3 regions of the Microbacterium sp. zg.B48 genome follow, and region 3 is predicted to be linked to each of the others. Evidence: predicted binding sites of a transcription regulator. Region 3 holds the regulator's gene; each other region holds the start of a gene.
What was found. The regulator HrcA, encoded in region 3, represses chaperone genes, less so after heat shock. The targets are predictions, from matches to a motif close to TTNGCACTCGNNNNNNNCGAGTGCNAA.

Region 1 (3,768 bases), on a different contig from region 3:
GCATCCGTCAAACGATTCGGAGGTTTCTCCATGTCTACGCCCATGCCCTCCCGCCGCAAATGGTGGGTTCTCGCCGTGGTCTCTCTGACCCAGCTCGTCGTCGTCCTGGACGGCACGATCGTGAACATCGCCCTGCCCCAGGCGCAGGCGAGCCTCGGCCTCACGGACAGCCAGCGTCAGTGGGTCGTGACCGCCTATGCGCTCGCATTCGGCGCGCTGCTGCTGCTCGGCGGGCGAGTCGCCGATTACTGGGGACGCAAGCGCACGTTCATCGTGGGAATGGTCGGCTTCGCCCTCGCCTCCGTCTACGGAGGCATCGCGCTGACCGGCCTCGACCTGATCATCGCGCGGGGCCTGCAGGGCGCGTTCGCCGCTCTGCTCGCCCCGGCCGCGCTGGCCCTGCTGACCGTGACCTTCCCCACCGGCAGGGACCGCGACGTCGCCTTCGCGGTTTTCGGAACGGTCGCCGGTGCCGGCGCCTCGGTCGGCCTCGTCCTCGGCGGCGTGCTGACGGAGTTCCTGGACTGGAGATGGTGCCTGCTGGTGAACGTCGTCTTCGTCGTGGTCGGCCTCGTAGGTGCCTTCGCCGTTCTCACCGAGAGCAGGGCCGAAGGCGAGAACCGATACGACGTCCTCGGCGCGGTCACCGTGACCCTCGGGCTCGGATCGCTCGTCTACGGCTTCAGCCTGGCCGAGACCGGGTGGGGCAGCCCGCTCACGATCACCTTCTCGGCCGCCGGGGTCGCGCTGCTCGTGCTGTTCGTGTGGATCGAGACCCGCACCGCCCAGCCGCTGCTTCCCCTTCGGATCGTCACAGACCGCGTGCGCGGTGGTGCGTTCCTGATCCAGGCGATCGCCGGCAGTGTGATGATCGGGTCCACCCTGTACCTGACCTTCCACCTGCAGATCGTGCTGCAGATGTCTGCGCTGCAAGCCGGTCTGGCGAGCCTGCCCCTGCCGCTTGCCACCATGGTGGTGGCGCCGCTGGTGGTGCGATTGCTGCCGCGCATCGGCGCTCGTCCTCTGTTGACGGCCGGCCCCCTCATCGTGGCCGCGAGCCTGTGGTATCTCAGCTTCATCACCGCAAGCGGCGCGTACGTCGTCCAGGTGCTCCCCGCGCTCATCGTGATGGGCGCGGGAATGGCACTGGTGTTCGTGCCGCTGCAGAACGTGGCGTTGAGCGGCGTGGCCCCGGATGACGCCGGCGCGGCCTCGGCGGTGACCAACTCGGCGATGCAGATCGGCGGCTCGATCGGCCTGTCCATCTTCACAGCCGTCTACGTCGCTGCCCTCGGCAGTCAACCCGTCACCCAGCCGGCTGCCCTTGCCGACGCGTACTCGGCGACGTTCATCGCCGCGGCCATCGGGATGCTGGTGGCCGCGGTCATCGCGGTGACGATGATCCGTGCCGCCAAGGCCGAGATACCCTCCTCGCCCGAGGAGGCGCCGCAGCTCGCGCACGCGGGTTGAAACAGACCGGGCGCCCGTCTCGGCGCCCGGTCTGTCCGCCGCGGAGGCGCCCGTCGCGCCCATCCGGATCGGCTGGCAGACTGGCGTGAATTCGATCGGGGAGGTCGCGATGCGACTTGTTCAGGTGGCCGTCCACGCCGAAGATCTCGACCGGGCCGCGGACTTCTACACCGTGCTGCTGGACGCGCCGCCGCTCGCCCGCTTCGATCCGGGGCTGGTCTTCTTCGATCTGGACGGCGTCCGGCTGCTGCTGGACCGGAATGCCCCGGCATCCCTCCTGTATCTGCGGGTCGACAACGTGCACGAGACGCTCGACAAGCTCGACGGCCTCGCGGACGTGGTCGAGCCGCCCCGGGTGATCTTCTCGCACCACGACGATTCGCTCGGGCCGGCCGGCCACGACGAATGGCAGGCGTTCATCACGGATTCCGAAGGCAACACCGTGGGTCTCGTCGCCTTCCAGGCGCCCTGAAGCCCGCATGATTCCCGGCGCCGGCGTCCTCCGCCTGCCGCCCGGGACCGCTGGGCATGCGTCCATTCCATCCGCTCCGAGTCTTGGCGCTCGTCGAGGAGGAGTGCTAATCTGAACGCAGTTGAGCCGACACGACTCAACTCCCTCGCACCCTCGCGCCGGACAGTCATCCGGGCCGAACGACAAAGGAGACGAATCATGGCCGCATACGACCCGTTCCGTGAACTCGACCGCTTCGCGTCGACGCTCTTCGACGCCCGCCGGGGTCCCCGTCGCATGCCGATGGACCTGTACCGCGATGGTGACCACTACGTGCTCACCGCCGACCTGCCCGGCATCGACCCGGGCTCGGTCGACATCGACGTCGACGGTCAGCTGCTGACGATCCGGGCCGAGCGGACCCTCTCCGCCGGCGAGGGGGTCAAATGGATCACGCGTGAGCGCGACGGGGCGAGCTTCGTGCGCCAGCTGAACCTCGGGCAGGGAGTGGACACCGAGCACATCTCCGCCACCTACAACAACGGCGTGCTGACCGTGACGATCCCGGTCAGCGAGAAGGCCAAGCCGCGCAAGATCGAGGTCTCCAGCGAGGACTCCGGTCCGGTCCTGCAGGCGCAGGAGAGCTCCGAGGGACCGCAGCCGGTCGAGCAGTAGGCCCTCAGCCGGCTCCGACGAACGCCCCGGACCGGACCGTCCGGGGCGTTCGGAGCCCGGCGCGCGGTCCAGGTTAGCCTGGACCGCGTGAGCGCCTACGTCTCCGCGTTCGAGCTGTTCTCCATCGGCATCGGACCCTCGAGCTCCCACACGGTCGGTCCGTTGCGCGCTGCCGGCGACTTCGTCGTCCGACTGCGCGGCGCGGGCGTGCTCGACTCCGTGGCACAGGTGACGTGCACGCTGTACGGGTCGCTCGGTGCAACCGGAATCGGACACGGTACGCCGGACGCGGTGATGGCCGGACTGCACGGACACTCACCGGAAAGCGTCGACCCGGATGCCGTGCGGGGCCTGTGGACCGGGTGGCCGACCGGGCGGCCGCTGGCGCTGGACGGCACGCACCCCGTGCCCTTCCACAAGGCCGACATCGCCTTCGCCCCCCGGACCCGACTGCCCGGCCACCCCAACGCGCTGACGCTGGAGGCGTGGGCGACCGCACGGCCGCACGCGGCCGACGAGGCCGGGCAGCTGGCGGCATCCGGCATCCGGACCACCGGCAGTGCGCCGGCACCGGCAGTGCGGCGGACCGGCGAGGAGGATCTCCTGCTCCGCGAGACGTATTACTCGATCGGCGGGGGCTTCATTCGGCGCGACGGCGAACCACCGCAGCTGTCCTCGTCGGCTTTCCCGTTCGGCTTCGACAGCGCCGACGCCCTCCTCCAGCTGTGCGACGAGCATGGCATCACCATCGCCGAGGCGGCGCGCATGAACGAAGAGGCGCTGCGCGGCGACGACGAGATCGCCGCCGGACTGGACACGATCTGGGACGCGATGTCGCAGTGCGTGGAAGCCGGTCTTCGCCACGATGGCGTGCTCCCAGGCATCCTGAAGGTCAAGCGCCGCGCACCGGCCATCCGCGTGCAGCTGGAGGCGGCCGAGCACGACGGACGCCGGGAGCTGCCGGGGGAGTGGCTCGGAGCTTTCGCCCTCGCGGTGAACGAGGAGAACGCGGCCGGCGGTCGCGTCGTCACGGCTCCCACCAACGGCGCAGCCGGAATCCTGCCGGCCGTCGCGATGTACTGGTGGCGCTTCCTGGCCGACTCCGGCCTCGGGGCCCGCAATGCGGTCACGCCCTACGGCGAGCTGGTCGGCAGTGCCCTGATGGGCTTCGC
Region 2 (3,768 bases), on a different contig from region 3:
GTCCGTGGGCGGGTTGGACGGGTCCGTCGGATCTTCGTTGTTCGCCGGCGGGTTGGACGGGTCGTTGTTCGCCGGCGGGTTGGACGGGTTGTTCGCCGGCGGGTTGGAACTCGAGCTCGGCGGAGTGGTCGGCTTGGCCGTGGTCTGCGTGGCGGGCGGGGCCACCGGCGTGGCGCTGCGACGCGGATTCGGGTTCGCTCCGGTGGACCGCCGGGGCGCGTCGTCGTTGATCACCGGTGCCGCTTCGACGACCGGTGCGCCCGGCACGACCGGCTCGGCGATCGCCGGCGTCGTGGGGGCGGCGGTGGATGTCGTCGGGGACGGCGAGCGGTCGGCGGTGCCGGAGCCCGCGGTCATCGTGCTCGCGAAGACGATCGCCGCCGCGATGGTCAGGGCAGCACCGCCCAGAACGAACGGCGAGGACTTGCGTGCCTTGCTCACCGGCGAGACGAAGTTGGGTGCGCCGTCCACGACCGCTGTGTCCGCCTCGAGCAGGGCGAGTTCGGATCCGGCCGCGCTGTCGCCGATCAGCGCCAGCGCAGTGCCACCGGCCAAGGCGAGGTGCTTGTCGTTGAGGCGGATCAGTGCCGTGCGGGCGGCACCCAGGGCGATGGCCGCCTTCGGGTCCGCGTCGATCGCGATCGGCCGGTCGAACCGCTCGGACAGACGCTGCGCGACGAACGGGATGCGGGACGAGCCGCCGATCAGGAGGATCGACTCGAGCGCTTCCGGCTCGAGGCCGGCGCCCTCGAGCGCGTCGTCCAGCGCGTCCATCGTCTTGTCCAGCGACCCGCTGATCATGTCCTCGAACTCGGACCGCGTGAGTCGCACGCTGGTGTGCGTCGGGGGGACGACGACCGGGACGGTGGCCTCGGAGTCGAAGGAGAGGGCTTCTTTGGCGTCCACGGATTCGCGGCGCAGCTGGGACAGCGAGAGGCGGATGGCGGGGTCGGTCATATCGAGCGACCCGACATCCAGACCCGAGGCGGTCACGACGTGGCGCATCACGGCGTCGTCGAAGTCCACGCCGCCGAGGTTGTCGATGCCGACCGGCTCGCCCACGAGGGCGAAGGAGCCGTCGATCTCCTTGCGGAGGATGACGGAGTCGAATGTGCCGCCGCCGAGGTCGTAGACCGCGAGGGTCTCGCCCATCTCCAGCGCGCGGGATGCCTCGTAGTGCCGCGCTGCGGCCTCGGGCTCGGTGATCAGCTCGACCTCGCCGACGCCCTCGCGGTGCAGGGCGGAGCGGATCAGCTCGATGCGGTGGCCGCCCCACGCGGTGGGGTGCGTGAGCGACACGGCTTCGGGCCGCCGTCCCTCGCGCTCGGTGACCAGCGCGACGATCGAGGCGACCGTCTTGGCATACAGCTGCTCGGCCGGCAGTGACCGGTCGCCGACGACGATGGGAACCTCGTCGCCGATGCTGCGCTTGAACTCGCGGATCAGCCGGTCGGGCTGGGTGACTCCGCGCCGCTCGGCGGCATCGCCGAAGGACAGTTCCCCGCCGTCTCCGACGAATACGACCGTGGCGACACTGTCGCTCTTGCGGCCCAGCGCGAACGGCGCCGTGACGATGCTTCCGTCTGCCGCGACGCGTGCGGTAGCTGCTGCTATCCGACTCGTCCCCACATCGACGGCCAGAAAATATGACACCTCTGTCATGTCTCGTTCCCCCAAGAACTAGACGTGCGACTTCCCCCAGTTATGTCTACCATCGCTGAGGCTTCTGTGCGAGAGCCGTCGGCGTCGGCATCCGAACTGCCACGGATCGTTCCCACTTCCTTCTTCGGAAGTGAGGAGCACAATTCGCGACCACTGATACGAAGGCCGATGAACTCTCGGACGGCGCCCGCTAACCCCCTGAGATTTGGAGCACCACCCCCCAGCATGGCACAGAAAGGTGCTTCTGCGCACACTTCCCGCATAACCGTGTTACGCCGGAATTGGCACTCACGTTGCATGAGTGCCAGTGCTTGCCTAGACTGAGATTTAGCACTCTCACCTCGAGGGTGCTAACCAGTCTTGAGTTTCAAGGAAAGCAGAGGTACACCCGTGTCGGTTTCCATCAAGCCGCTCGAGGATCGCATCGTCATCCGCCAGGTCGAGGCCGAGCAGACCACGGCGAGCGGTCTGGTCATCCCGGACACCGCTAAGGAAAAGCCCCAGGAGGGCGAGGTCGTAGCGGTCGGACCCGGTCGCATCGACGACAACGGCAACCGCGTTCCGCTGGACGTCGCCGTGGGCGACGTCGTGCTCTACAGCAAGTACGGCGGCACCGAGGTCAAGTTCGGTGCAGACGAGTTCCTCGTTCTGTCGGCGCGCGACGTCCTCGCGGTCGTCGTCCGCTAACACCCGCAGTTCACGAAAGGTCCGGAAGCCTCGGCATCCGGACCTTTCGCATGCCCGCGCTCGCCCGCCGGGGCGCACAACTCCTGCGTTCTGTGCGCCACGCCGCCGGGATCGCACCGACCACCGTGGGCCTGGTCCTCCTTGTGCAGGAGTTGTGCGCCGCCGGTGCCGGCGTGGACGTGCGCTCCGCGCGGCGGGCTGCCGCGCCGTGCGCGCCACGGCCCGGGTGGTGGCCCGCTCGCGGCCATCCGCGGCCGGGTGCGCACCCGTACGCTGGGTGAGTGACCCGTGACCTCTCTTCCGCGCCCGACGCGGCATCCGGTTCACCCGAGCCGGCCCGGCCGGCTTCCGCGCCCGCGGCACCGGCGGATGCCGCGCGCGAGCGTTCGCTCGGCGGCATCTACGCCTTCTCGGCCTATCTGCTGTGGGGGTTCCTGCCCCTGTACTTCCTGCTGCTCCTTCCGACCGGACCGTGGGAGCTGGTCGCCTGGCGCATCGTGCTCTCGCTCGGGTTCTGCGCGCTCCTGCTGACCGTCGTGCGCGGGTGGCGCAGACTCGCGGCCATCGTGCGACAGCCGCGGTTGCTGCTGTGGACCGCGCTGGCCGGTGTGCTCATCTACGTCAACTGGCAGGTCTTCATCCTCGCCGCGCTGACCGGGCACGTCATCGAGACGAGCCTCGGCTACTTCATCAACCCGATCGTCACGGTCGTGCTGGGCGTGCTGGTGCTGCGCGAGCGCCTGCGCCCCACGCAGTGGATCGCCCTCGCGCTGGCCGCGGTGGCGGTGGGCGTGATCGTCGTGGGCTACGGCGCCTTCCCCTGGGTCGCACTGACCCTGGCATTCTCGTTCGGCCTCTATGGCCTGGTCAAGAAGCGCCTCGGCCCCGCCGTCGACGCCGTCAGCGGGCTGACGCTCGAGACGCTCTGGCTGGCACCGGTGGGGATCGCGATCCTTCTCGTCGTCAGCACCACGACGGGACTGACGATGGGCGCTGCCGGCCCGTGGCACGCGGTGCTGCTGTGCCTGGTGGGCGTGGTCACCGCCGTCCCGCTGCTCCTGTTCGCCGCCGGCGCGCGGCGGGTGCCGCTGACCGTGATCGGACTGCTGCAGTTCGTCGCCCCGATCCTGCAGTTCATCACCGGCGCGTGGCTGCTGGGCGAGCCGATGCCGCTGGAGCGCTGGATCGGGTTCGGCCTGGTCTGGTTCGCGCTGATCGTGCTCACCGTCGACTCGCTGGTGTTCGCGCGTCGCGCGCGCGTCGTCTCGGACGTCGGCGCGCTGACCTGACGCGGGCCTGGCGGCCGGCCCCGACGCGGTTACCGCACCAACCGCGCGATCGCGGCCGTCGCCTCGGAGATCTTGGCGTCCGCCTCGTCGCCGCCGAGGCGTGCGGCATCCACGACGCAGTGCCGCAGAT
Region 3 (3,768 bases):
GGCCAACCCGGACACGGTGACCGGCGCGACCGCGTCGATGCTCGCCGCGGCCGGGGTGACCCGGCTGTCGATCGGGATGCAGTCCGCGGTCCCGCACGTTCTCGCGGCGCTGGATCGCACCCACGTACCCGGGAACGTCCGCACCGCGGTCGAGGCCGCGCGGAATGCGGGACTGGACGTGAGCCTGGACCTGATCTACGGAGCGCCGGGCGAGTCGCTGGCGGACTGGCGGGCTTCGCTCGAGGCGGCCGCGGCGCTGCAGCCGGATCACATCTCGGCCTACGCGCTCATCGTGGAGGAGGGGACCAAGCTCGCGCGCCAGATCCGCCGCGGCGAGGTCGTCACACCCGATGACGACCTCCAGGCGGACATGTACGAGCTTGCAGACGACCTGCTCGAAAGCGCCGGCTACCAGTGGTACGAAGTGTCCAACTGGACCCGCGATGCGGCGCACCGCTCCCGGCACAACATGGCCTACTGGCAGGGTGCGGACTGGTGGGGTTTCGGTCCCGGTGCCCACAGCCACCTGGCCGGCGTGCGCTTCTGGAATGTGAAGCATCCCGCCGCGTACGCCCAGCGCCTGGCGGCGGGCGAGTCGCCCGCCGCGGCGCGCGAGCGACCGGATGCCGCAGCACGGGCGCTGGAGAGCGTGCTGCTGCGCACGCGCGTGCGGGAGGGACTGCCCATCTCCGAACTGCTCGGCGAGGGCCGCCACGCGGTCGCCGCCCTCATCGCCGACGGTCTGATCGACGGTTCCGCGGCCGTGCACGGTCGCATCGTGCTGACCCGTCGGGGCCGGCTGCTGGCGGACGCCGTGGTGCGCGCCCTCACCGACTGAGGAGCATCCCGCTCGCCGCGTCTGCGATCCGGTAGAATTGGCACTCAGATCGTAGGAGTGCCAATTCGAGCGCGTGGGGAGGCGAGATGGTCACCGACAGAGGACTGCAGGTGCTGCGGGCGATCGTTCAGGACTTCGTCGACACGCGCGAGCCGGTCGGCAGCAAGGCCATCGTGGAACGCCACGCGTTCGGCGTGTCCGCAGCGACGATCCGCAACGACATGGCCCTGCTGGAGGACGAGGAGCTGATCGCAGCCCCGCACACCTCCTCTGGTCGCGTCCCCACCGACAAGGGCTATCGCGTCTTCGTCGATCATCTCGCCGAAGTGCGGCCCCTGTCGCCGGCCCAGCGCAGCGCGATCTCGGCGTTCCTCGATGGCCCCGGCGACCTCGACGACGTGCTGGCGCGGACGGTGCGTGCGCTGACTCAGCTGACCGGTCAGGTCGCCATCGTGCAGTACCCGTCCTTCGCGCGCGCCACGATCTCGCACGTCGAGCTGGTGCAGCTCGGCGGCGGGCGCATCCTGGTGATCGTGGTGACCGACACCGGCCGGGTCTCGCAGCGGCTCGCGTTGGTCCGAGACGAGTTCGACGACGAGGATCTGGCTCGGGTGCGCGCCGAGGTCGCCTCCCTCGTGGTCGGCCTGCCTGTGCGTGAGGGCGTCCAGCGCGTGCAGGAGCGCCTGGCACAGGATGACCCGTCGCCGACGCCACCGGACGTGGCGACCGCGGCGATCGTGCGGGTCCTCGCCGAAGAGCTCGAGGAATTCCGCCACGACCGGCTCGTCATGGCCGGCGCAGCCAATCTCGCGCGCAGCGAGGCGGACTTCCGAGGGAGCATCTATCCGCTGCTCGAGGCGATCGAGGAGCAGGTGACCCTCATGAAGCTGATGAGCGAGATGGTGGCGGACGACCACGGTCTGGCGGCCAGCATCGGTCGGGAGAACGAGCCGTTCGGGCTGGCCGAGGCATCGGTCGTGGCGAGCGAATACGACGCCACCGGCGCTCGGGCCAGGGTCGGCCTGCTCGGCCCCACGCGGATGGACTATCCGACGAATTTCGCGGCGGTACGAGCCGTCGCGCGCTATCTCACCCGGATGCTCGACGAAGACGAGAGTGCCCGCTGACGCGGCATCCGGAACCAGATGATCCCGCGCGACGCGCGGACAGGAAGGCGATTTGTGGTCGACCACTACGAGGTCCTCGGAGTTGCGCGCGACGCGACCCCGGACGAGATCAAGAAGGCGTACCGGCGTCTTGCGCGGGAGCTTCATCCCGACGTCAATCCCGGAGATGACGCTTCCGAGCGATTCAAGCTCGTGACCCACGCGTACGACGTGCTGAGCGACCCCGATCAGCGGGCGCGCTACGACGTCGGCGGGAACGATTCGCCCTTCGGCGGCGGCGCGCAGGGCTTCGGCGGCTTCGGCGACATCTTCGAGACCTTCTTCGGGTCCGGGGGAGGCCAGCGCGCCGGACGGCCGCGGTCCCGTCGTGAGCGCGGGCAGGACGCGCTGGTCCGGGTGACCCTGGACCTGAAGGACGTCGTGTTCGGCGTGCATCGGGACATCGACGTGGACACCGCGGTGCTGTGCGACACGTGCCACGGATCGTGCACCCAGCCCGGAACGTCCCCCGTCACGTGCGACATCTGCCACGGGTCCGGCCACGTGCAGCGCACCGTGCGCAGCCTGCTCGGAAACGTCGTGACCAGCCAGCCGTGCGGCGTCTGCCAGGGTTACGGCACGACGATCCCCTACCCGTGCGCCACCTGCCAGGGCCAGGGCCGCGTCCGCGCCCGACGCACCGTCTCGCTCGACATCCCCGCCGGCGTGGAGACGGGTCTGCGGCTGCAGCTTCCCGGGTCCGGCGAGGTCGGCCCCGCCGGCGGTCCCAACGGCGATCTCTACATCGAGGTCACCGTCTCGCCGGATGAGGAGTTCAGCCGTGACGGGGACGACCTGCTCGCGACGCTGGAGGTGTCGATGCCCGATGCGATCCTGGGCACCACCACCACCATCGAGTCCCTCGACGGACCTGTCGACCTGGAGATCCGACCGGGGGTTCAGGGCGGCGACGTCTTGACCATCAAGGGTCGCGGCATCACCCCGCTGCGGGGCACGCAGCGCGGCGACCTGCGCGTGGGCGTTCACGTGGTCACGCCCACCCGGCTGGATGCCAAGGAGCGCGCCCTGGTCGAAGAGTTCGCCAAGCGGACCAAGTCCCCGCCGCCGCGACTGGCCGAATTCCACCAGGGACTGTTCGCGAAGCTGCGCGACCGCTTCCGGAACGGATGACCGGTGGCGCTGCACTTCCTGCTGCCGGAGGTCGTCCAGCGCAGCGCGGTGGAGGCGCAGCCCGGTGACACGGTTCTGCTGACCGGCGCCGAGGCGCATCACGCGGCGGCGGTCCGCCGAGTCCGGGTCGGTGAGGGCGTCACCGTTGGCGATGGCCGAGGTACGTGGCTGTCGGGGGAGTGCGAATCTGTGTCGCCTCGAGAGGTGGTGGTGCGGATCACGGCGCGCGCCGACATCCCCGCTCCCGTCCCGCGCATCGTGCTCGCCCAGGCGCTGGCCAAGGGGGATCGCGATGAGCTTGCGGTCCAGGCGGCGACCGAACTCGGAGTCGACGAGATCCTCCCGTGGCAGGCCGCCCGGAGCGTTTCCCGGTGGGACGCGGCGAAGGCGGACAAGGGCCGCACTCGCTGGGCGGCGATCGTGCGCGAAGCCGCCAAGCAGGCGCACCGGGCGTGGGTTCCGGACGTCGCACCGCTGGCGACGGCCGCCGAGCTGGCGGCGCGCGCCGCGGCATCCCACGTCATCGTCCTCGAGCCCTCCGCCGACCTGCGCCTGAGCGCTCTGAGCCTGAGCCCCCGAACGCGCGAGGTGATCCTCGTCGTCGGACCAGAAGGCGGCATCGCTCCGGAAGAG

Region 1: a site for HrcA is predicted at 2,026-2,052, ahead of NQ152_RS13405 (Hsp20/alpha crystallin family protein). Genes of this name have one in related genera too.
Region 2: a site for HrcA is predicted at 1,944-1,970, ahead of groES (co-chaperone GroES). Genes of this name have one in related genera too.

Annotation. Positions count from the first base shown of each region.
Region 1 covers NZ_JANJFE010000017.1:8,739-12,506, forward strand. The annotation lists gene NQ152_RS13395 (MFS transporter) at 31-1,470, shown strand; gene NQ152_RS13400 (VOC family protein) at 1,580-1,942, shown strand; gene NQ152_RS13405 (Hsp20/alpha crystallin family protein) at 2,141-2,596, shown strand; gene NQ152_RS13410 (L-serine ammonia-lyase, iron-sulfur-dependent, subunit alpha) at 2,684-3,768, shown strand, end outside.
Region 2 covers NZ_JANJFE010000014.1:79,018-82,785, reverse strand. The annotation lists gene NQ152_RS11715 (Hsp70 family protein) at 1-1,662, opposite strand, end outside; gene groES (co-chaperone GroES) at 2,053-2,349, shown strand; gene rarD (EamA family transporter RarD) at 2,748-3,638, shown strand; gene NQ152_RS11700 (metal-sensitive transcriptional regulator) at 3,668-3,768, opposite strand, start outside.
Region 3 covers NZ_JANJFE010000021.1:25,229-28,996, forward strand. The annotation lists gene hemW (radical SAM family heme chaperone HemW) at 1-838, shown strand, start outside; gene hrcA (heat-inducible transcriptional repressor HrcA) at 925-1,965, shown strand; gene dnaJ (molecular chaperone DnaJ) at 2,020-3,135, shown strand; gene NQ152_RS16820 (16S rRNA (uracil(1498)-N(3))-methyltransferase) at 3,139-3,768, shown strand, end outside.